DNA from 2 places in the Alteribacillus bidgolensis genome. Region 2 is predicted to be linked to the other one. Evidence: predicted binding sites of a transcription regulator. Region 2 holds the regulator's gene; the other holds the start of a gene.
What was found. Region 2 encodes LexA, which represses DNA repair genes until DNA is damaged. Its sites were predicted from a motif close to CGAACATATGTTCG; they were not measured.
Positions count from the first base shown of each region.

Region 1: a site for LexA is predicted at 8,427-8,440, ahead of CEF16_RS09265 (YhjD family protein). Genes of this name have one in related genera too.

Region 1 is NZ_KZ614149.1:1,823,510-1,835,453, reverse strand. It holds gene CEF16_RS09300 (phospholipase D-like domain-containing protein) at 1-373, shown strand, start outside; gene CEF16_RS09295 (ABC transporter substrate-binding protein) at 726-1,739, shown strand; gene CEF16_RS09290 (ABC transporter permease) at 1,759-3,501, shown strand; gene CEF16_RS09285 (ABC transporter ATP-binding protein) at 3,498-4,580, shown strand; gene CEF16_RS09280 (BCCT family transporter) at 4,864-6,516, opposite strand; gene CEF16_RS09270 (potassium channel family protein) at 6,930-7,583, opposite strand; gene CEF16_RS09265 (YhjD family protein) at 8,023-8,403, opposite strand; gene CEF16_RS09260 (IDEAL domain-containing protein) at 9,420-9,719, shown strand; gene CEF16_RS09255 (polysaccharide biosynthesis protein) at 10,005-11,345, shown strand; gene dcd (dCTP deaminase) at 11,500-11,944, shown strand, end outside.
Region 2 is NZ_KZ614149.1:1,003,924-1,015,867, forward strand. It holds gene gltB (glutamate synthase large subunit) at 1-1,584, opposite strand, end outside; gene CEF16_RS05210 (YueI family protein) at 1,761-2,195, opposite strand; gene CEF16_RS05215 (hypothetical protein) at 2,246-2,638, opposite strand; gene CEF16_RS05220 (DUF2621 domain-containing protein) at 2,781-3,209, shown strand; gene CEF16_RS05225 (CcdC family protein) at 3,320-3,823, opposite strand; gene CEF16_RS05230 (YneF family protein) at 4,051-4,275, opposite strand; gene sirA (sporulation inhibitor of replication protein SirA) at 4,470-4,910, opposite strand; gene tkt (transketolase) at 5,127-7,124, opposite strand; gene CEF16_RS05245 (DUF896 domain-containing protein) at 7,404-7,643, opposite strand; gene CEF16_RS05250 (YneB family resolvase-like protein) at 7,789-8,445, opposite strand; gene CEF16_RS05255 (hypothetical protein) at 8,489-8,674, opposite strand; gene lexA (transcriptional repressor LexA) at 8,836-9,459, shown strand; gene CEF16_RS05265 (YjcZ family sporulation protein) at 9,578-9,667, opposite strand; gene CEF16_RS05270 (histidine phosphatase family protein) at 9,937-10,692, opposite strand; gene glnA (type I glutamate--ammonia ligase) at 10,834-11,944, opposite strand, start outside.

The sequences.
Region 1 (11,944 bases), 820 kb from region 2:
GAACAAACCGGTAGCTTACGAGCTTATGAAAAATAAAAAAGAAAACCTTGAAATTCGCTGGTATGAAACAAAAGGGGAACAGTTTCATACAAAGCTGATGCTGATTGAAGAAGATGATAAAGTATTTGCTCTTGGCGGTTCTGCTAATTTCACACGAAGAAACTTAAAAAATTATAATTTAGATGCCAGCGTACTTGTAGAAGGAACAAAAGATACACCTGCATTAAGAGACGTACAACTATTTTTTGCCGGCTTTGGTTTAATAAGGGTGCATACTATACATTTCTTTTTGAAGCTAGAAAAAATGCATCGTTATGGCTTAAATGTTTGTATCACCTGCAAAAAATCACGAATACATCTACTTATTAAATGAGAACAGAAAGACTGCTCGGATTACTGAAGCAGTCTTTTTGTTTTTAACACGGCTTCGTCAAACTTCAACAGCCGGATAAAATAGTGATTGTGGACATTCGTTATTCATTCTATTTACATTTTTAACAGGTAACTTACTATTTCTTTCGATGAAAAGCAGGGGCTGTACCAGGTAACAAATTACTTTGATGTTTTTACAGAACAATGAAGCGAATGATTTATATGTTAACGAAACGTTTACATGAAACATGAGCTTTATTCACATCAAGTTAAAAAATGTTTTCTACAATAAGAGGTAGACACTTAATTCTACACGTTTAAATAGTAATGAGTGATGACAAGGAGGACATGTAATGAAAAAATTTAGATGGATCGGTTTTACTTTATTAACATCCATGGTATTAGCAGGATGTGGCGATAATGAGGGAGCATCTGGAGAAGAAGCAAGTATATCTGGAACACTAAGTTTCTACACCTCTCAACCTGATGAAGACGCTAATGCGTTAGTATCTGCGTTTAATGAACAGTATCCGGAAGTAGAAGTGGATATTTTCCGCTCTGGAACAGAAGAAGTAATCAGTAAAGTGCAAGCTGAAAATCAGGCTGGTGATATTCAAGCTGATGTCATGCTGGTGGCGGACGCTGTAACATTTGAAAGTTTAAAAGAGCAAGAGCTGCTGTTACCTTATGAATCTGAAGAGTCAGAAGGCATTTCAGAAGAATTCATTGATCCGGAACATACATATTATGGAACAAAAATTATGGCAACGATTCTAGCTGTAAATACAAACGAAGTGAACTCTATTCCAGATTCCTGGGATGTTCTCACCTCAGAAGAAGCTCATGATAAAGCAATAATGCCAAGCCCGTTATATTCTGGCGCTGCTGCTTATAATGTTGGGGTAATGAGCCGAAAAGATGGATTCGGCTGGGAATACTTTGAGAATCTAAAAGAAAACGGTATGACAGTGGTGCAAGGCAATGGAGGAGTACTTCAAGAAGTAGCATCCGGGGAAAAATCGTATGGAATGGTTGTTGATTTTATCGTTGCCAGAGCTAAAGCAGAAGGATCACCTATTGAGCTGGTTTATCCTTCAGAAGGTGTGCCCGTTATTACCGAACCAATTGGAATAATGGAGGAGACAGATAACGAAGAAGCGGCCAAGGCTTTTGTCGACTTTGTGCTGTCTGAAAAAGGACAGGAAGTTTCTGCAGAATTTGGATATACACCTATTAAAGAAGGTATTGAAGTGCCGGAAGGATTAAAAAACATAAATGAATTTGATGTTCTTTCCCATGACGTAGCAGAATTGCTGGAAACACGGGAAAAGGACAAACAGAAATTTGAACAAATCTCAGACGAATAATAGATTGAGGAGATATTTTATGGATCAGCAAGTACATCCAAAAAGAGGAAAGGACGTGATTTCATCCCCCTCTTTTTCCTCTAATGCTATTTTAAATCGAAAGGTGATTATTGCTGTATCGTTATTAATAGTACTTATTTTTTTTATTTTGCCTGTGCTTCGTCTGCTTGCGTTAAGTTTCACAGGCGAAACAGGCGCCACGCTCAGTCACTACAGCCACATATTATCAGAACGAAGAACGTGGTTTGTCTTGAAGAATACCTTTTTTATGGTGCTTGGATCTACTATTCTCTCGATCACTTTAGGGGTGATCTTGGCAGGTGTGGTAACGTACAGCGATATTAGGGCGAAACGTTTCATTCATATTTTTGTGTTGCTGCCTTTTATTATCCCATCTTATATAGTGACCCTTTCCTGGACTCAATTAATGAGCTCAAATGGCTGGATTGCTAATGTTCTTCAGTTATTCCCAGGGGAAATAGAACCTTTAGATTTATATAGTTTAGAAGGAATGATTTTTATACTTGGTTTATCGCATTATCCGTTAGTATATCTATTTACGGTGGGAGTTTTAAAAAAAATACCACGTGAATTAGAATGGGCTTCTAGATCCTCTGGAGCAAGCAGATTGGCGACATTGCGCAGAGTAACGCTTCCGTTAGCTTTGCCGGGTATAGCGGGGGGCGGTCTTTTGGCTTTTTTGGCAAATCTTGATAATTTTGGTATACCTGCTTTTTTAGGGATACCGGCTAATATTCCGGTGTTAAGCACGGCCATTTATCAAGAAGTAGTAAATATAGGTCCGCAAGCGTTTTCAAGAGCAGCAACATTATCCGTTTTATTAGGCGGCACTGCCGTCATAGGAACACTTTTACAGTGGCTGTTTATTAGAAAATCAAAGCAGATGGAAACGCCGCATGAAGACCGAAAACCGCGTTTTTCCTTTGGAAGGTATCGTGTATGGGTAGAAGCAGCATTATGGATATTTCTTTTATTTATTAGCTTTGTTCCTTTATTTTCGATGGTTTCTTCTTCTTTAATACGTACGTACGGTCTTAATTTTTCATGGGAAAATATGACGCTGAATCACTACAAGTTTGTGCTTTTTGAAAATGATAAAGTGCAAGCTTCCCTGGCCAACAGTTTAATTCTAGCTTTAATTACGGCTGTCACTGCGCTAGTAATAGGGACCATAATCGCATACTTACGGATCAATAGGCCTTCTTCATTTACGAGGTTTTTAGAAGTAGTCATTAGCATTCCTTATGCTCTTCCAGGAGTAGTCTTAGCTCTTGCGATGATTTTTGCTTGGATGGAACCCCTTCCTGGGTGGAATCCAGGAATTTATGGAAGTATTTGGATCTTAATCATTGCCTATGTTACCCGATTTATGATCTTGCAAGTCAGAGGAAGTGTTACGGCTTTTATGCAAGTAGACCGTTCGATGGAAGAAGCATCTCACATTTTTGGAGCAAAGGGATATACCAAGTGGAGGAAAATCATGACACCGCTCATTCTGCCGGGGGTTTTGGGGGGAGCATTTTTAGTATTTCTCACGGCTCTAACGGAACTTACGGTTTCTTCGTTGCTTTGGTCTTCCGGCAGCGAAACGATCGGGCTGGTTATTTTTAATTTTGAACAGGCAGGCTATACAACACATTCTACGGCGTTTTCTTCCGTCGTTGTTTTCTTGCTATTAATTGGTATTGGTTTAATGATTGGTTTACAAAACCTTTGGAATAAGAAGGTGAAAAACGTATGAGCACAAAGATACTTGGAGTGACTAAAAAATTCGGCAGCACTACTGCCATTTCTTCGATTGAAGCCGAAATGAAAGAAGGGGAATTCATTGCTATACTAGGTCCTTCTGGGTGCGGGAAAACAACTCTTCTGCGATTACTTGCAGGCTTTGAATCTCCTAGTGAGGGGCATATAGAAATGAACAACGAGCAAGTAGCTTCTCCTACGCATTTAACTCCACCCGATAAAAGAAATATAGGGATGGTTTTTCAATCTTTTGCCTTGTGGCCTCATTTAACAGTTAAAGAACAAGTTCGTTTTCCTCTCCAACATCATAAGTTTGTACCTAAAGAACTAAAAGCCGATAAAGAAGCTCGTATTAAAGAAGTGCTGGAAATGGTGAACTTATGTGGATATGAAGATCGAATGCCTCATGAATTATCTGGCGGACAAAAACAAAGGGTTGCTCTGGCACGGGCTATCGCTGCAAAACCTACACTTCTCTTAATGGATGAACCATTAAGCAGTTTGGATGCTGAATTGCGGCTGGAGATGAGAAATGAAATTCAAAAGATCCATCGCCTCACCCAAACGACAGTTATTTATGTGACACATGATCAAGGAGAGGCATTAGCCATGGCCGATCGAATTATTGTGATGAAGGATGGGGCGATTGAACAAATCGGGAAACCGGAAACTGTTTATCGTTTTCCACAAACCGAATTTGTAGCATCCTTTGTAGGAAAAGCCAATTTAGTCCATGGCTTTTGGAAAAATGGAGAATTTCATCCTAATGGCAGCGAAATGGTTGCTTGGGATAAAAAAGATATATCCCCTTACTTTATGAAAAAAAATATCATGCCGGTTCGGCCAGAAGAATTAAGTCTTAGCAAAAAGGGAAACGGGATATCAGGTTATGTGGAAAACGTACAATTTCAAGGAAAAGACCTTCATTATACTGTTCAAGTAGGAGAGGAGAAGTGGACAATTCATAGTCCGGCTGATGAATTTTTTCACCCTGGAGATCAAGTCATCATTTCGCTTACGGAAAAAAGATGGAGCGCCTATCAAGGTGGACAAAAGCTTATCTTTTCTTCCTGACAAACAGACAGCAATAGCTGCAATGGTTTAAGAACAAGTTAGGAGCACTGCACTTAGAAACTTTTAACAATATTTTTTAAACCTGTTGGGAAACGATTAATTTTCCAACGGGTTTTGTACCTTTAGAAAAATTTTAATAGGAACGAGTAATGGAATGACTATTAGCGGTGAAACAGGGTATGGTGAAGTGTCCAGCTGTTAAGTCCCGAAAAAACCCTGTTGGGATGGGGCATCTCAACAGGGTTTTTTGGGCGTTTAATGAGAACCGGTCAGTCGGTTTGAATTAATTGGTTGATTTTTTCGAAGAGTCTTCGCTGTCTGTGTTCTTTATGGAATCTCTGGAAAAGTCATCAATTTCTTCTTCTAATTCATCGAGAATTTCCTCTTTCATTTTTTTCATTTGATGCTGGCGTTTTTGCTGTTTTTCCTGTCTTAAGTCCTGCGTAAACATTTTAAACATCGAGAATACCATTACGGTCATGATAATGGAAAACGGTAGAGCTGCTACAATAGAAGCGGTTTGGAGCCCTTCAAGTCCATTGGACAATAGCAGCACAGAGGCTGTACCTGCAATGAGGAGTCCCCAAGTAATTTTTGTGAACAGCGTTGGATCAAGGCTTCCCTTTGAAGTCATGGCGCCCAATGTGTAAGAAGCGGAGTCTGCTGACGTAATGAAAAAAATTAAAATTAATACTAATGCCAGTCCATTTGTTAATCCCGCTAAAGGAAATTCTTGTAAAGTCGCAAACAATGCAAGTTCTACCGTATCGTTAACAATATCAGCAATAGGAGCTATGCCGTTCATTTCAAGGTTTAAGGCTGAGCCGCCGAAGACGCTGAACCAAATAACAGCGAGTAAAGACGGAACTAAAAGAACGCCGGCAATAAACTCCCTAATTGTGCGGCCTCTTGAAATTCTCGCAATAAACATTCCCATAAACGGAGCCCAGGATATATGCCAAGCCCAATAAAAAATGGTATTTGTCCCAATCCAAGTGCTGTCGGTAAACGGAGTCATCGTTAAACTCATCGGAACAAAATTGGAAATATACGCGCCAAGCGAAGTGGTTACGCTTTCTAATAAATAGATGGTAGGGCCGAGAAAGATCACAAAAATAAGAAGCAGGCCTGCAACGGTTAAATTCACGATACTCAGGTAACGGATGCCTTTGTCGAGCCCAGAAGCAGCAGAAATCATAAACAGCACGGATACGATTCCAATAATAATCAGCTGTGTGGCGGCATTATTAGGCATCCCTGTCAGGTAGGAGAGGCCTCCACTTATTTGCATGGCGCTTAGTCCAAATGTAGTAGCAACCCCTGTAGAGGTAGCTAATACGGCAAGTATATCGATGCTCTGCCCAATTTTTCCGCGCACCTTATCCCCAAATAAAGGATAAAACGCCGAACTGATTAGAGCGGGCTGGTCTTTTCGGAACTGAACATAACCAAGTGCCAGGGCAACTAAAGAAAAGATGGCCCACGGATGAAGAGCCCAATGAAAAATTCCGTAATCCAGCCCTAACTGTGCTGCTTCAGCTTGCGTTTCCACATCTCGGCCGAGTGGTGTATCGACATAATAGAGGACTGGTTCAGCTACTCCCCAAAACACAAAGCCGACGCCTATCCCCGCGGAAAACAACATGCCAAGCCAGGCATAAAAGGAATATTCCGGACGGTCTTCTGGCTTTCCAAGACGAAGCTTTCCATACGGACTTAGCGCTAAAAATATAATAAAAGTTACAAAAAACGCAGCAACCATCATGTAAAACCAGCCGAAGGTTTCAATGGTGAAATTCAGTGATGTTGCAGCAATGCTGGCTAAATGATTCGGCCGTATAAATCCCCAGAGCACAAATAAGAATACAAATATAGCGGATATAATAAAGACAGTTCCAGGTTTTTTAGTAGTATATGTATAGTTGTCTGTTCCCAAGTATGTCACTCCTACATCAATAGTATAGCTGATTGCCTTTACCCTTAAGCCGGCTTTCTTGAAACGCATTTTTTGACTTTTTATACTTTAAGGATGTTTAATTTTATTAAAGTAGTAAAGTATAGGGCTATAAGGACTTGGCGGCAAACCGAGTTTTTCTAATACTTTAGGAAAGTTTAACTTTGTTAAGGATCAAAGTATAAGCAAAACTCGACTTCCGCCATTCGGACTTAGCGGTAAGCCAAGCTTTTCTAATAAGATAAGAAAGTATAAAATGTTGCGCTTTGATGTCTAGCTGCAGCGCCCAGCCTCTCGGGGTTAAATAACCTCCAGTCATTAAAGGCAAAGAGCCCTTTATTGCCTGGAGAACATTTACCTGTCGAGGCTGATAAGGGCGCTTGCGCTTTTTTTTATTAATTACTATCTTCAAAGCGTTTTAAGTCGTTTTTATGTCCTATGACAATTAAAACATCGTTTTCAAATATTTTGTCGTCCGCCATCGGGGAAATATTGATATCTTTTCCTCTTTTAATTCCTAAAATGGTTATTCCAAACTGTGCTCTAATATTTAGGTCCATCAGTGTATGGTTATCCATGGAGCGTGGTGCTGCTATTTCCACGATAGAAAAATCGTCAGAGAGTTCGATATAGTCAATAACCTTTTCTGAAACAAGGTGCTGTGCGATTCTGTTACCCATATCATGTTCTGGATGGATAATTTTATCCGCCCCAATTTTGTCGAGAACTTTGTGATGATAGTAGTTTTGTGCTTTAACCCAGACAGAATCGATTCCCATTTCTTTTAATAGCAATGTGCAAAGAGTGCTGGCCTGAATATCATCTCCGATGGCTACAATGACATGATCAAAATTGGTGATACCGAGACTGCGCATGGTTTTTTCATCTGTTCCGTCACCAACGGCACTATGGGTAGAATCATTTACTATCTCGTTTACTTTGGATTCATTGATGTCAATGGCAAGTACATCATGGCCCAGCTTATACAGTTCAGTGCTGACGCTGATACCGAATCGTCCTAGTCCAATAACAGCAAATTGTTTCTTCATGGCCTTGTTTGTCTCCCTTCTGATCCCTGGTAAACATAATTTTGGCTGCTGTAAATGCGCAGGCGTTTTTGCGATGGACACTTGCCATCAAAAACACCACTTCCTATGCATGGATATATACACAGCCCCAACGCCATATATCATAGGGCGCCTGTACTTTTCTTATAAGATAAGAAAGTATAAAATGTTGCGCTTTGATGTCTAGCTGCAGCGCCCAGCCTCTCGGAGGCCCGCGGCGGTTTAAGGTACGTTTGCTAAAATCGAGAACATCGTGTTCCTACCGCAAAAGTCAGTCCATCCTGTGCAAGCCAGTTCGGCGTTCTCACAGCACGTGAGGAACTTAGCCGAACGTCTTTAAAAACAAGGGCGCTTACGTTTTCTTATTGTAATGTACTCTCCGTGATTATTGTTTGTCAATTATCGATTTTGTTACATCTTGTTAGTGAAGGACGGAGTCGGATTGAAGCGGGGAGGTTTTAAGAAAATAGGCTTCCATACAATGGCGGGTTTGACGCTTTAAATTTGCATTTAAATAACTGCTTGATCCTTCATACCCTCTGCACACATAACTGTAGCGGGAAAACATACCGTCATTTTCTTGGAAGGTTACACGAATACGGTTTTGATGCATGTATTGTTTGATATGGCGCATGTCTTTGTGCAGCATACGTAATGCCTCCTGTATCATGTCCAAATAGGGACCTTTCACTTTAAACGCTCCACTTTCAAAGAGTTGAAAGTCTTTTTCAAGGACTTTTTTTACAAGAGGAAGCAAAATAAAATAATGAATCATAATATGTTCTTCTTCTTTAATTTGCACGAGTACCCCTCTTTTCATTTTTGCGAACGTTTGTTTGTATTTTTATTATAACGAAAGCTCGTTTTATTATACAAGTGGAGTTTTTTTCCGCTAATATTTTCATTTAAAGAAAAAAAGCTGAGATCAGTTATTTAAATAGAGCAGCAACATAGGTTATAATATAAGAAAGCGCATACAAAAATAAAAACAGATGCGTCCTAAATAAAAATAAAGCCGCGCTTTTTTTAAAAGAGGAAGTCGCGACGTGGAGATAAACATTCTGTGCTCGGGGTTTGAGTCGTTCGGGATTGGAAAGAAGCAGAGATAAAACCACCGAACAGCTCGTGAAAAGACGTGGAGATAGAAAGATTTGAAAAATGAAAATGTAAAACGTAAAGATTGTAAGCTCTCCGAAGGGAACAAAGGGGTGCAGAGCAGCTATAAAAACAATCATAAAAGAGTGATAGCTTTGGTGGCTTCTGCGGTCATAAAAGAACTCATGAGGAAAGAATATTCAGGATAGGGCATAGGAAGATAATGGAGGTTACAAATCTGTGAAGGAATTTCCGTTGTCTGGATCGAATTAAATAATTAATAAAGAATTGTATAATAGCCCGCATTTCTAACACAGCCAGCACATATATATGCAATAACACGCTGCAACGTTTACTGTAATGGATTCAAAAGCAGAAGCTAAATCAAAGGCATAATTCATTTGTTCCCAGCCGCCTCTGTTGTCCAGCTCAATCTTCTAAGACACCTTCCATGTCTTATAACAGGAAAAAGTTTTGCAAGTATTAGAAAAAACTGATCATTTTTCTATGAACACGAGACAGGAAGCAGACATCAAGAATGAAACTTCAATAGAAAGATGTAAGCAAAAAGCGTTTAGAGGAAGCGCCATGCGGGTATGTAGTCAGTAAATAAATACATGCTTGAGCCCGGGCCAGTACTTCATGCGCGCGTCGCCCGCCAAGGACAGGACAGAAAGCCAAATACCGGTAAAGTCCGGTGAAAGGATAGGGGGTTCGACGAAAATGTTACATCCTACTCATGAACAGCATTTTATGAAAAAAATAAAGTCGGCAAAGCATGGCAGAAGACCATCAAGACAGGTGCTTCAATCGCTATATGCCCAAATGACCATGGAATACGCTGTTTATTCCTTTAATAAGGAGCGGCTGCAGCGCATGATTGACAAAGCATTAGATCAGAAAGACCCGGAAAGTTTTCAAGCATTAACAAGTCAATATAATGCCTTAATTGGAGAATACAAATTTGGCAAAGTAATCTCTGAGCAAGGATATGAAATTGAGTTGGACTTTAAAGTGAAATAGAAAAAGAAACACCGTCAGCCTGGTTGAAAGTGAACTGTACCCCTTAAAATGGACAGTTTAATAAAAAGCGCTAAGCTGCTAGTAAGTGACCTCGGTATTGGGCCGGGGTCATTTTTTGTAGAGATCATTGACTTGGTGACAAGCCAAGTTTTTCTAATTTTAAGGTTAAGAAAGTACACGTTAGACATCACAGCCAAGTTTTTCTCATACAGGCTTCGTCAGGATAAATACTTCTGCAACTTGTCTCATATAAATAAAAGAGTTGTGGAGAGAAGGGGAGGCCATATGAAAAATACGTTTGTTGTCGGGACATTCTTGCTTATTGTGGCGGCATTTTTAGGAGAATGTTTGGAATTCTTGATTAATATGGTGTTAGCCCGTGAACTGGGAGAAAAAGGACTCGGTTTGTATATGTCCATTCTTCCAACGATAGTATTTTTAGTTGTGATAGCGAGTATGGAGCTGCCCATATCGATTTCAAAAGCAGTAGCAGAAAAGGAAGAGACATACCATAGAAGTTTGCTTTACCATACGATACGTTTTACGGGTACTTTTATGGTTGCATGTTTGGCAGCGGCCTTTATTGTATTTCCTCTGATTCCGGTCTTTGATCAGTATCACACAGCATTGCCATACTTATTATTGATTCTTATTCCTGTCATCGCGTTGTCATCGATTGCTAGAGGTTATTTTATGGGAACGCAGCATATGGGGAAAATTGCGGTAGCTAATTTTTTAAGAAGAGCAGTCCAACTAGTCCTTTTAATAGCAGTATTCCAATTATTCCATTTTGAAGCGGATACTGCAATACTATTAAGCTTGTGCACTCTGATAGGTACCGAAATCGTGGTGTTTTTATACTTGTTTGTATTATTTTTAAGAGAAATGAAAAGGTTGAAAAAAACACCTTCCGAGCCTATGAAAAAAACATCTGTCTTACACACACTTTTGGCTGTTTCCCTGCCGACAACAGGACTTCGAATCTTTCATGCTGCTTCCTTTGCGGTCAAGCCGTTTTTGATAAAAGCAGCCCTTATGAACGCAGGAGTGGTAGAAGAACAGGCTACTGTGCAATATGGAAAGCTGGCAGGGGTTGCGTTTACGATTGGGTTTTTCCCAGCTTTCATTGCTCATTCATTACTGATTATTCTTATTCCGACTGTTTCTGAAGCATATGCCAAAAAACACGTTTCTTCGTTAAGCGCCCTGTTAAATAAAATTATGGCGGGAACGTTTGTCTATGCTGTTCCGGCTGTTTGGATTTTTTATTTTTTCTCAAGCGAATTGACGAGCCTGTTTTTTGAAAAGTCGCCTGCAGCGGTTTACTTGCAGCTTTTGGCTCCTTACTTTTTCTTTCATTTTTTTGTCATACCGATGCAAGCCTTTCTTATTGGTCTTGGACTCGTAAAGGATGCATTTCTACATTCTATCTGGTCGACGACGGTTTCATTTATACTCATGTATGTACTTGGCTCCATGCCGCAGCTGCAAATGGATGGGGTCATTATAGGAATGAACACAGGCATTATTATTCTTACGTTTATGCATTATTTGACGATTCGAAAACGGTTGGATCAGCCAGTAGGATTAAGCTTCCGAGAAATACATGAAGGAAAAACATTCTAAAAAATGTAGAGAGGAGACTAGAATGGAAACAGGATGAACGATTCATCCATAAAAAAATGAACCACAATCTTATCCTTCTCTAGCGTAAGCTTGTGCAATTATATATACTAAATAAGAGAAAAAGAATTTAACGAGAGACCAGGAGGCAATACTGTTGATTTTATCGGACCAAACAATCAAAACCATGATAGACCAAGAGGAGCTGCAGATCGATCCCATCAAGGAACATCAAATCCAGCCAGCATCCGTAGATATAAGACTGGGCACTCATTTTTTAAAAATTGATGAAAATGCGATTGAATCCATTGCTCTAGATGAACCGGCAAAATACGTAGAGTTTGAAAGTGAAGAAGTCATCATTCCGCCTCATTCTTTCTTGCTTGCTACCACGAAAGAATATATCCGACTTCCAGATCAAGTGACTGCATTTGTGGAAGGAAGAAGTTCTATCGGCCGGATGGGGCTGTTTATACAAAATGCCGGCTGGGTCGACCCCGGCTTTGAAGGGGAAATCACCCTTGAACTTTATAACGCTAATCGCCTGCCTATCCGGTTAAAAGCCGGGCGCCGAATAGCTCAGCTCGTATTCGCATTTATGG
Region 2 (11,944 bases):
TGGATTCGTAACTTGTGCAAACAGTTGTTTAAAGTAATTGTACAAAAGCTGCGGACGTCTGGATAAAACTGCAAGCGGTGAATCATATCCCATAGAACCAACTGGATCTTTTTTGTCTGTTACCATCGGTTTTAAAATTTTGTTCAGTTCTTCTGTCGTATACCCAAATGCTTGCTGAAGAGTTATCAGTTCCTCTGCAGTGAAAGACTCCTCTGTATTAACCTCAGACAAATCTTCAAGGTTAACCATATGTTCATCCACCCATTTCTCATATGGTTCTTCTAAAGCGATCGTATGTTTCAGCTCTTCATCACTAATAATCTTCCCTTCTTCTACATCGACAAGCAGCATTTTTCCTGGATGAAGCCTTTCTTTGTACTCAATTTCTTCCGGGTATATATCAAGTACGCCTACTTCCGAACCGAACACTATCATGCCGTCTTTTGTGACATAATACCTTGCTGGTCTTAAACCGTTTCTATCCAGACAGGCGCCTATTTGTTTTCCATCTGTATACACTACAGCAGCAGGACCATCCCAAGGTTCCATCAAGCAGCTGTGATACTCATAAAATGATCTTTTTTCAGGACTCATTCGTTCATCGTTAACCCATGGTTCTGGTATCATCATCATAGCTGTATGAGCAAGAGAACGGCCAGACAAATGCAGAAATTCAAAACAGTTATCAAACATAGAAGAGTCACTTCCATTTGTGTCAATAACAGGTAATATTTTTTCTAATTTCGTTTTGTTAAATGCGATTGAATGACAAAACTTTTCCCTTGCCCGCATCCAGTTTACATTACCTCGAAGTGTATTAAATTCTCCATTGTGTATTGTTAAACGATTCGGGTGAGAGCGTTCCCAGCTAGGAAATGTATTTGTGCTAAAGCGAGAATGAACGAGAGCTAATGCTGATTTGAAATCAGGGTGATTTAAATCAATATAAAAAGAATCGAGTTGTTCTGGTATTAACATACCTTTGTAAACAATAGTAGTACTAGACAAACTGCATATATAAAACGTTCCTTCAATATTGCCGGTTTCTTTTTCAGACCGTTTACGAACAATGTATAACAGTCTTTCAAATTCCATTCTATCGTTTGGATCCGTTTTAGGTGCAATAAAAAGTTGACGGATAAAGGGTTTTGACTTTTTTGCATGGTCGCCGACAAAGGAGTCGTTAACAGGCACCGTTCGCCACCCTAGAAATGTGAGGCCTTCCTCGTTAATGATTTTTTCAACTATTTGCTCGGATTTTTTCCGCTCTTCTGGTTTTTGAGGCAAAAACACCATACCTATCCCATAATTTCCTTTTGGAGGGAGTTCGATATCTAGCTTTTCACAGGCTTGTTTGAAAAAGGAATGCGGAATCTGCGTTAATATTCCCGCTCCATCACCTGTACTGATATCAGCGGATTGTCCTCCTCTATGTTCAAGGTTGCAAAGTATCGTAATCGCATTCTGAACAATATCATGTGATTTTTTGCCATTGATGTTCGCGATCATACCAATCCCGCAAGCTTCATGCTCATTTGCAGGATCATATAATCCTTGAGCCTTTGGATAGTCGTTTGCTTTCATGAAATCACTCCCTTGGAAAAGTAATCCTTTTCTACAAGGTAGTTTTCGTATATAGTAAATGCATTATTCCATATGAAATTAATTAGAAAAACTTGGCTTGCCGTTAAGTCTAACAGCGGACTCATATTTTCTAAATGCTTAAGCAAATATAAAAACCGGTGGAAGCACCACCGGTTTTAGTTCAAACTGAATATTTTTTTCCACCAAGGCTTTTTTTCTTTTTTCTCATCTTGATTTCCGTTTTGTTCTTCAATAAAAATTATTTCTTTATTTACGGCGTACTCTTTAGCGAGCACAAGTCCAATATCTGTTTTCTTATCCATGTTTGTCACTCGCTTAGCGTGCACACCATAATGAGCCGCCATTTTAGTGTAAGGAGACAAGGCCGTATATCCTAATTTTCCATTCACGATCATAACAGTATCCGCATGATTTTGTAACACTTTTTCTACTTCTGGATACGTACCTTTTTCCATCACTTGTTTTTTTGTAAGGGCTAGAAGCACACGTTCTCTGTACGTACCTAGAAATCTCCGTTTTTCCTCTGGATTTGTTTCTTTTGGTCCGTAGATCCCTTGTTCTATATAATCGTTCACATCTTTTTTGGCCATTGTTTACGTACATCCTTTCTTACGACAATAATTAGTATGTACCATTTACACTAAAACCAATTGGCAAACTTCAATATAAACATTCCTAGTATAGCCACAGTAAGAATGTAACTGAATCTCAATAAAGAACGATCTTTATTGTTATTTTCCATGGATAGACGAAGGTTTTTGGCAGTTAATCCTAAGAGAGCCCCAATGGTGAGCCAAAGTACAAAAACAACAATAATCCACCACGATAACCCGTTTTGTATAAGAAATATCCCGGTAATAATAGAGCCGATTAAACCAACGTGAGCGAAATGCATGATTGGACGGTACAGTTTCTTAATGAATAGGAGGTTCTCTCCTTCCATCCCTTTTAAGAAAAAGGGTAAGGGAATCAGCATAAAAAAGGCCAGGGCCATCAGCCAATGAATAATAAAGCTGCTAATTTCTAACCACATGTTTTCCTCTCCTTCCATTGGAAGTATACCAAATCCGCCTTCATTTTGATATTGCGAAAGATATGAAATCTATGTCTTCCCCTGCTTTTTTGTGATTTCTGTGATAAAATATCGTTTAGATTCAGCAAATGAGGTGAATCGGATGCCTTCCGATATATTTATGTGGTTTATTGTTTTCTGGTCCGTTTTTCTTACTGTCGTTATGTTTATCGGCGGTTATTTTATGTTTCGAAAGTTTTTAAAAAGATTTCCAAAAGAAGACGGAAAATCTATTTTAGACTGGCAGGATTACTACCTCGAAAGAACCATTCATTTATGGCCGCAGGAAAAAAAGGATCTGCTAGAAGAGTTGGTAGAACCTGTCCCGGAATTGTTCAGGGATACAGCCAGAGAAAAAATTGCCGGAAAGATCGGGGAACTAGCGTTACAAGAAGACGTAAACCAAATTGATGAGGATCTTTTAATCCGTGGTTACATAATCGCTACCCCCAAAAGAGATCACAAATTTTTACGAAAAAAACTAAATGAAAAGGATATAGATGTTTCTCCTTATGAACATTTATTTTCGTAAAACAAGCTAAAAGCTTCCTAGTAAAGGAGGAGAAGTGAAAATAAGCCGCCTAAAAAAAGAGGGCTGTCTGCGTGTAATTAGGCAGACAGCCTGTTTCTTTTTGAAAAATATTATGACCTAAATGCTACAGCTGTGTTTTTTTCTTCCAACCGCATTTGTCTTTCCATTTTTTTATAGGCAATAAGCATAAATATCCGCCATGGAATAATCATGCCATATGCAAGGATAAAAAACATTGCTCCTAATTCTTCTATGTTTATAGCATCACCAATCAGTAGTTTAAAAATGATTCGTGCAATTAATAAACCAAATAAAATAAAGACAAAAGCTTTAGAACGTTTCATATAGATATGTTGTTCTCTAATTTCAAAACTAGACGTTTTTATTAAGAGCAATGAAAATACAAGACCAACCGATAAAGCTTCTATGGTTTGTGATATCGTAATATGGGTTGGTTCATATAAAAACATTAAAAATCCAGTAGACATAAACAATGGCGGTAAAATTATTTTTTTTGCTGTTGCCGGCCTTTTTATTGCTTTCATTCGAATAAAAATGGCTATTGCTGCCATCATTGCTGCGCCGAAGGTGGTAATTATTAACATGGTATTCATTCTTTCCAACTCCCCTCCCTGCTTGATATCATATGCTGTGATTACAGGGACGCTCATTAAAAAAACATTACTACTATCATACAACGAGTGAGAGAATTCATGCAAACAGGTTTAAGCCTTTGATTTCGGAATTGAATCATTAATGATTTTTTCCAAAACAAAAGACTGCTTCAAAATGGCATGTGAAACTCTAAACGTCCACAGTTCCTTTTGAAACAGCCTCTTGATTACTTTTTATCTTGTTGCTTCTGCATTGCTTTCATCATCTGATTTATTTTCTTTTGAGAAGGGTTTTGTCCCATTTGCATCATCATTACCCGAAGCATTTGCTCGTTGATTGGCGGGTTTTTCTTCAAATAGTTCATCATTGTTTTTCGAGCAATAAAAAATCCTAATGCAGCACCCGCCAATAGACAAAGCACACCGACGAGTACAAACCAAAGCCAGTCCATCCTCTAATTTCCTCCTTCTAAAGCCATTAAAACAAATATTCTGTAATAATTGCCACGTTTAACCTATATAATTATAACGTATCCCCTGTGCCATTAAAAGAGGTGAAGAAAATTTCTTTATAAAGGCGGCTGAAAATACGGAATTTCAATACAACAAAAAAGAGCAAAATTAGAGACCAAGCTTTACAAAAACATTATAAAACGGAAAACACTTTTAATGGTTTTAACCAGCCGTACGTTTCTTTTTCAAAATTGACAGCAAATACATACGGGGACAAACTTTTTAAACAGTCAAAGACTTCCCATTCGACTTTAGGAGAACCAGAGTGAGTAAAATGCACAAATCTGTCATCAACAAACAATTTACTTTTTGACTTTTCTGAAAAATATAAATAACCTGTTTCGGCTTTCTCTTCTTTATACCCAATGTTGTGCAGTTGACATGACAGGGAGTCATTCCAGTGAGCAGGTAAGATGGCCTCCGTAATATAACGTATTTGTTTTTCTAAAACAGGACGAGCCCACTCGTATGCACGCTCATAATCAAGAAACAAACGAAACAACTTGTTTTCAGATTGATAATATTGCATCGCTACTTCTTTTGTAATAATGACCATTTGAAACCGGGTTGTCATGATTTCTCCCCCTTCACTGCTTTTATTATATAATACCTCATCATAAGTAAAAGTCCTGTCATTTTCTGAAAATAATTAATACTGATTTTGTCGAATAAAAAATTGAGAACATAGTTAGAGGTAAAAGAATAACATTTATATCTTTATACCTAAAAAAATAGAAAAACCCCGAAAAAAGAGCAATTTATTTGATTACTCTTTTTCGAGGCGCCAGAATTATTTTGAATCCAACAAAGATTTTGCTTTAGCTACAGCATTTTCTACTGTAAACCCGTATTCCTGTACAATTTTATCTCCAGGGGCAGAGGCACCAAATCGATCAATGCCTAAAACAACCCCATTATACCCTACATACTTATGCCATCCGTGGGAAGCTCCCATTTCTAATGCAAGAGCAGGAACACCTTGTGGAAGAATTTCTTCTTGATAGGCTGTGTCTTGTTCATCAAAAGCTTTCCAATTTGGCATACTTATAACATTTGCTTTTATTCCATCCTTTTCCAGCTCACCTTTTGCTTCAACGGCAAGTGATACTTCAGAACCTGTAGCGAGAAGAAGTATATCCGGACGCTTGGAAGATTCTGAAAGAACATATGCTCCTTTTTGCACTCCTTCTTCTGCTTTATCAACAGTACCTGGAAGTGTTGGGAGGCCTTGTCGAGTTAACACAAGTGCGGTTGGAGTATTTTCACTTTGAAGAGCAGCTTTCCATGCAGCCGTTGTTTCATTTCCGTCAGCCGGACGAATAACATTTACATTAGGAATTGCTCTTAAAGAAGATGTTTGCTCAATAGGCTCATGAGTTGGGCCGTCTTCCCCAACAGCAATGCTGTCGTGAGTGAACACATAAGTTAGCGGCAGTTTCATGAGAGCACTCAGGCGAAGAGCCGGGCGCAAGTAATCCGAAAATACGAGAAAGGTGGAAACGTAAGGATGGACGCCTCCATGAAGTTTTAAACCGTTTCCGGCCGCAGCCATCGCAAACTCACGCACTCCAAACCATACATTTCTCCCTTTATAATTATCACGGCTGAAGTCTGATTCTTCTTTAATTAACGTTTTATTAGAAGAAGCAAGGTCAGCTGAACCGCCAAACAAAGAAGGAACCGCTTTTGATATTTTTTGTAGTGCTTCTCCGGAAGCTGCTCTTGTAGCAAGTTTTTCGTCATTGTATACAGGCAGTTCTTTTTCCCAGTCCGCCGGAAGGTCTCCTTTTATGGCACGTATAAATTGTTCAGCCAGTTCAGGATATTTTTCTTTATATGTTTCTACCTTGTCGTTCCATTCTTGTTCTTTTCGTGCACCTTCTGCTTTGCCTTCAGCAAAATGTTCTGTTACTTCAGCAGGTACATGAAATTCTTCTTCAAAATTCCATTTGTACGTCCCTTTAGCAAGTGTTACTTCATCTTCACCTAACGGAGCACCGTGGGCTGCATTTGTCCCGCCTTTGTTCGGAGAGCCAAATCCAATCTCTGTTTTTACTTCAATAAGAGATGGACGATCCGAGTTTTTCGCTTCTTCGATAGCGCTTTCGATTGCTTCAAGATCATTTCCATCTTTTACAAGAATCGTGTGCCAGCCATAAGCTTCATAACGTTTCATTACATCTTCGGAGAAAGATTGATGCAGATCTCCATCAAGAGAAATATCATTTGAATCATAAAGTACAATTAACTTTCCTAACTTCAAATGGCCAGCTAATGATGCAGATTCAGATGAAACCCCTTCCATCAAGTCTCCATCACCGCATAAAACGTAAGTGTTATGATCTACTACGTTAATATCTTCTTTATTATATACAGCAGCTAAATGACGTTCTGCCATTGCCATTCCTGTGGCCATCGCCAATCCTTGTCCAAGCGGTCCTGTTGTAGCTTCTACACCAGGTGTATCTCCGTATTCAGGATGTCCTGGGGTCTTGCTGTCCCATTGTCTAAAGTTTTTTAATTCATCCAGTGATAAATCATATCCGCTTAAATGAAGGAGACTGTATAAAAGCATAGAACCATGCCCTGCTGATAATACAAATCGATCACGATCAAACCAGTCAGGATTGCCCGGATTATGTTTCATAAATTTACTCCACAATGTATAGGCCATAGGAGCAGCGCCCATCGGTAATCCCGGGTGACCGGAACTGGCCTTTTCAATACTGTCAATAGATAGTGTACGGATAGTGTTAATGGCTAATTCTTCCACACTCTTAGCTGCCATGTCATTCCCTTCCTTTCCCAAAATTCAATATGTATTATTACCTACGTATTTAATCATAAACGTTCTATCTTAATAGTACAAGGCTGATGTCAAGTATTATCGATAAACGACCTTCAAACAATTTGTTTTTTAAAATAAAGTACCTGAAAACGACTGCTGATAAATTTTAAGCATATTGCCATTTTAGATCATAATTAGAATTGTATCCGATTTTCACAGTAATATATAAAAAGCCTGATGGTGCGTTAACCATCAGGCACTTTTTATCTGTATATGAAACTACTGACGATAGTTCAAGTTATTTCTTTTCGTTTTAACTAATTGATCGGGAGTAACATCTTTACCATTCGGATCCACAACTTTTACGGATTGCAGCTGGCTTTTAAAGGAGGAACGGAATTTAGATAAATATTCTTGCCGCAGCATTTTCTGTTCTTTTTCTTCCTGCTCCGTTAAACCCGTAGTTTTAGAACGGTTAGCTAGTTCATTAATACGTGCAATCTTCTCTTGAGAAAGCATAAATGTATGAAAACCTCCCTAATGTTCCGCTTTTTTAACTTGTCTTTTAATGTAAATGATCTATTTATGATTTGCAACAGCTATTGTACTTGATGAGAGGCGCTCCATAACACTCAAATTCAAAATTTTCCAAGCAACAAAGGAATTACTCCGAATTATTAGCTATTTTCTCCATGTGTTCTTTGTACCTTCTGTGTACAGTAGCCTTTGAAACATCATAACCAAATCCACGCAATGTTGCTGCAATATCATAAAATGTCAGTTCTAATTTTCTAAGCCGAACAATTTCTTCAATTGGTGCATCTTTCTTTTTCCTTCCGCCCTGCCTGCGGTCAGATAAATTTTTTTCAGGCTTATATCCACTGGCTACTGCTTGTTTCATTCCTCTTTTAATCTTTAAATTATGTAATTTTCTTTGATGTTCTTCTACCATAGACAATATATCCATCAACATGTTATCAGTTTCAGACAACTGAAGTACTCCTTCGTCTTTCACCGTATATATAGGGATATTTAGTTTAAATAATTGATGAAGCATGGCCACTTTGGCATTTCCTCGTCCTAATCTAGTATCATCCTGTATACATAAAACATCAGCTTCTTTTGCAGATAAAAGATCCAGAACTTCAAGCAGGCCATCCCTTTCAATCGAATACCCGCTAGCTTCCTCTGCAATAATTTTTGAGAGGTAAAATCCCTTTTTTTCTGATAAATGAATGAGTTCTTCTTGTTGCCTTTTTAATGATGATTTCTGTGTTTCTTTATTTGTACTTACCCGGCAATATATTATGCAGCTTTTCAATAATTCCCTCACCTTTTCATTAGCTCATATTTATTTTCCTTTTTCACTCATCCACCCACGTATAGGTTAGCACATCTTCTTTCTCTTCATCCAGCGTATTTACATACACGTCTTTATCTTCTTCATACGAAGTTAATTGAACAGTTAATACGAGTGAAATGATAGAAATAATAAAAAGAATTAAAATGGCCCATTCCTGACTGCTTAACTGTTTCATTTTGGTATACATTACTTTCCCTCCGACTCATGAGAATGTATGTTCTTATTATGATTCAGTATAAAGGGAACCTTTGTTCCCGTCAAGTGATAATTAGAACGAATGTTTGCGTACATATGTTTTCCATGCTATACTTAACACATGAAAATATTAGAAATAGAGGTGCTGAACCGATGCCAAAATTATCGAAACGCCAGCAGCAAATTTTAGATTATATAAAAGATGAAGTCCGGCAAAAAGGTTATCCTCCTTCCGTACGTGAAATCGGTGAAGCTGTTGGCCTCGCATCCAGTTCAACGGTGCACGGTCATCTCTCCAGGCTTGAAAATAAAGGGTTGATTCGGCGTGACCCAACCAAGCCAAGAGCGATTGAAGTATTAGAACTAGAAGACGTGCAGCCGCACATTTCAGAAAGCAATGCTGTTTATGTTCCTGTATTAGGTAAAGTTACAGCGGGGGATCCAATTACTGCTGTAGAAAATATTGAAGAGTATATCCCCTTACCAGAGCGTATGGTCTCAGATGAAAAAGTATTCATCTTAACTATTCAAGGGGACAGTATGATCGAAGCTGGTATTTATGATGGCGATCTCGTCATTGTTAGACAACAGCAGACCGCAGATAATGGAGATATTATTGTAGCAATGACAGAAGAACTTGAAGCTACAGTAAAACGCTTTTACAAAGAAGAAAATTTTATTCGTCTGCAGCCAGAGAATGCTGCGTTGGAACCAATTATTTTAGACAATTGTACTATTCTGGGGAAAGTTACGGGTGTATTTCGAACGCTGCATTAATTGTCCATATTTTACATGAAACAACCCGGCCATCAATGTTATGAAACATTAGCCGGGTTATTTTTGGCCTCTCATTTTACTGCACTATTGACAAATCACCCCACGTTCGAAGCGGTGATTAGTATTTAACAAATGCAGTTCCTACGATGATTAGCAGTATAAATAATACTACAATCAACGCAAAACTGTCTTTATAACCGTATCCCATTAATATCCCTCCCCTGACGTGTCCTCTTTAATAATTTATGATCTCTCTTTAGATTTGTTTAGACAGTTGTATAACCTTTTCAGAAATAAATTATTAATAATTGGATGTTGGTCTAAGAGTAGAAAAACGCGGCTTGTCGCTATATAAAAGACCACTAATGAAAAAGGAAAAGAACTTCTGCTAAAAACGCACATGTCCTTTACCTTGAATCGTTTATCGCTGCATTTTTAAAATGAACCTTTTCGTTTCTATTCATTTCTCCTTCATATTTATTCCATCCAACTCATCCATTGTCCTAAAGTTAGATAACCTGCAATTTCATAGCCGTTTCCCTGTCCAAATGGTTTTACAACTACTGTTCCCATGTTAGGAATCTGACCTAACCCTACGCCTGGGGGAAAACTGTGAGCGACAACGACCTTATTTTTTCTCGGAGCAGGCGGTATTTCTAGAAATGAATGTAGGGAGTTTAAAATTCTTTCCTGTTTTATGGCACTCATATGACTTCCCAGTCTATAAATATTAATCCAAAAAGGGTCCTCTACGAGATTGCTTTTGCCAAAAGCCAATTCAGCAGTTTCTCTCGTTCGGCAAAAAGGAGCAGTTATAATTGGATACTCAATAGGAATACGTAACGTGCGAATTACTTCTCCGTATAAAACAGCTTGTCTTCTTCCTGCCTCAGAGAGATTTCTTTGAGTAAAACAATTTTCGAAAAGGAAATTCGGTTGATCTTCTCCTACGGTTGCTTCTCCGTGCCTCGTATAAAAAATATATCCCCCTTCTTGGAGCAAATCGAGCAGTGATCGGTTGATGAAAAGAGGTTCTGCTGTATATCCATCAGCAGCGTTATGTGGTGGCGCTGCCCCGTAACGATTTGGAAGTCCTTCATATACATATGATAGAACCGAGTTTAGGTGCTTTACATTCAAAATGTTTGCCGATGCTGTTTTAAAAAGCTTAAAACGTTCAGATTGGGCAAAATGGTACAGTGCGGGGTCTACAGAACGCAAACGTATATTCAATGTAATTACTCCTTCTTACAACGACTAGGCAATGGTTAATATATGTTATCCCCCATAAAGTGTGCAGACGTCTCCCTGTTGCCTATACCAAACGTGTAAAAACCCCTTGATGATACGTCATCAAGGGGTTAAAAATTAATTTTAGTATGTGGAGAGAAATTGTTCTCTTTCCCAAGGGTGTACTTGAGAGCGGAACATATCCCATTCGATTTCTTTTGCTTCTGCAAAATGTTCAATAGCATGAGGTCCGATCGCATTAACAAGAACTTCGTCGTTTAAGAGACTGTCCAACGCTTGTTTAAGGTCAGCTGGAAGATCTTTAATGCCTTCTTCTTCACGCTCTTCTTTGCTCATGACATAAATATTACGATCGGTTGGCTCAGGCGCCTTGAGTTTTTTCTTAATACCGTCAAGACCTGCAGCAAGCATTGAAGCAATAGCAAGGTATGGGTTAGCAGCTGGGTCTGGGCTTCTTACTTCTACACGTGTGCTAAGTCCTCTAGAGTTAGGAATACGAACAAGTGGACTTCTATTTCTAAGCGACCAAGCTACATATACAGGAGCTTCAAATCCTGGTACAAGACGCTTATAAGAGTTAACGATAGGGTTAGTCAATGCAGTGAATGCTTGAGCGTGCTCAAGAATACCGCCTAAAAACTGCATTGCTGTTTCACTTAGTTGAGAGTCTGTGCTTTCATCTAAGAAAGTGTTCTCTTTGCCTTTAAACAAGGACATATTACAGTGCATCCCGGAACCATTCACCCCAAACAATGGTTTAGGCATAAATGTCGCATGCAAACCATGCTTTCTTGCAATGGTTTTTACTACAAGCTTAAAGGTTTGAATATTGTCGCAAGTAGTAATTGCATCAGCATATTCAAAGTCAATTTCATGCTGTCCAGGAGCAACTTCATGGTGAGAAGCTTCAATTTCAAATCCCATATCTTCAAGCTCAAGTACGATATCGCGGCGGCAGTTTTCACCTAAATCTGTAGGGGCAAGGTCAAAGTACCCGCCTTTATCATTAAGTTCCATTGTAGGTTCGCCTTTTTCATCATTTTTGAAGAGGAAGAATTCTGGTTCTGGTCCAATATTGAAAGCAGTGAAGCCCATTTCTTCCGCTTCTTTTAATACGCGTTTCAAAATACCACGCGGGTCGCCGGAAAATGGTTTTGGTTCTCCACCTACTTCACCAGGTTCATATATGTCGCAAATAAGGCGTGCTACTTTCCCTTTTTCAGGAGTCCAAGGG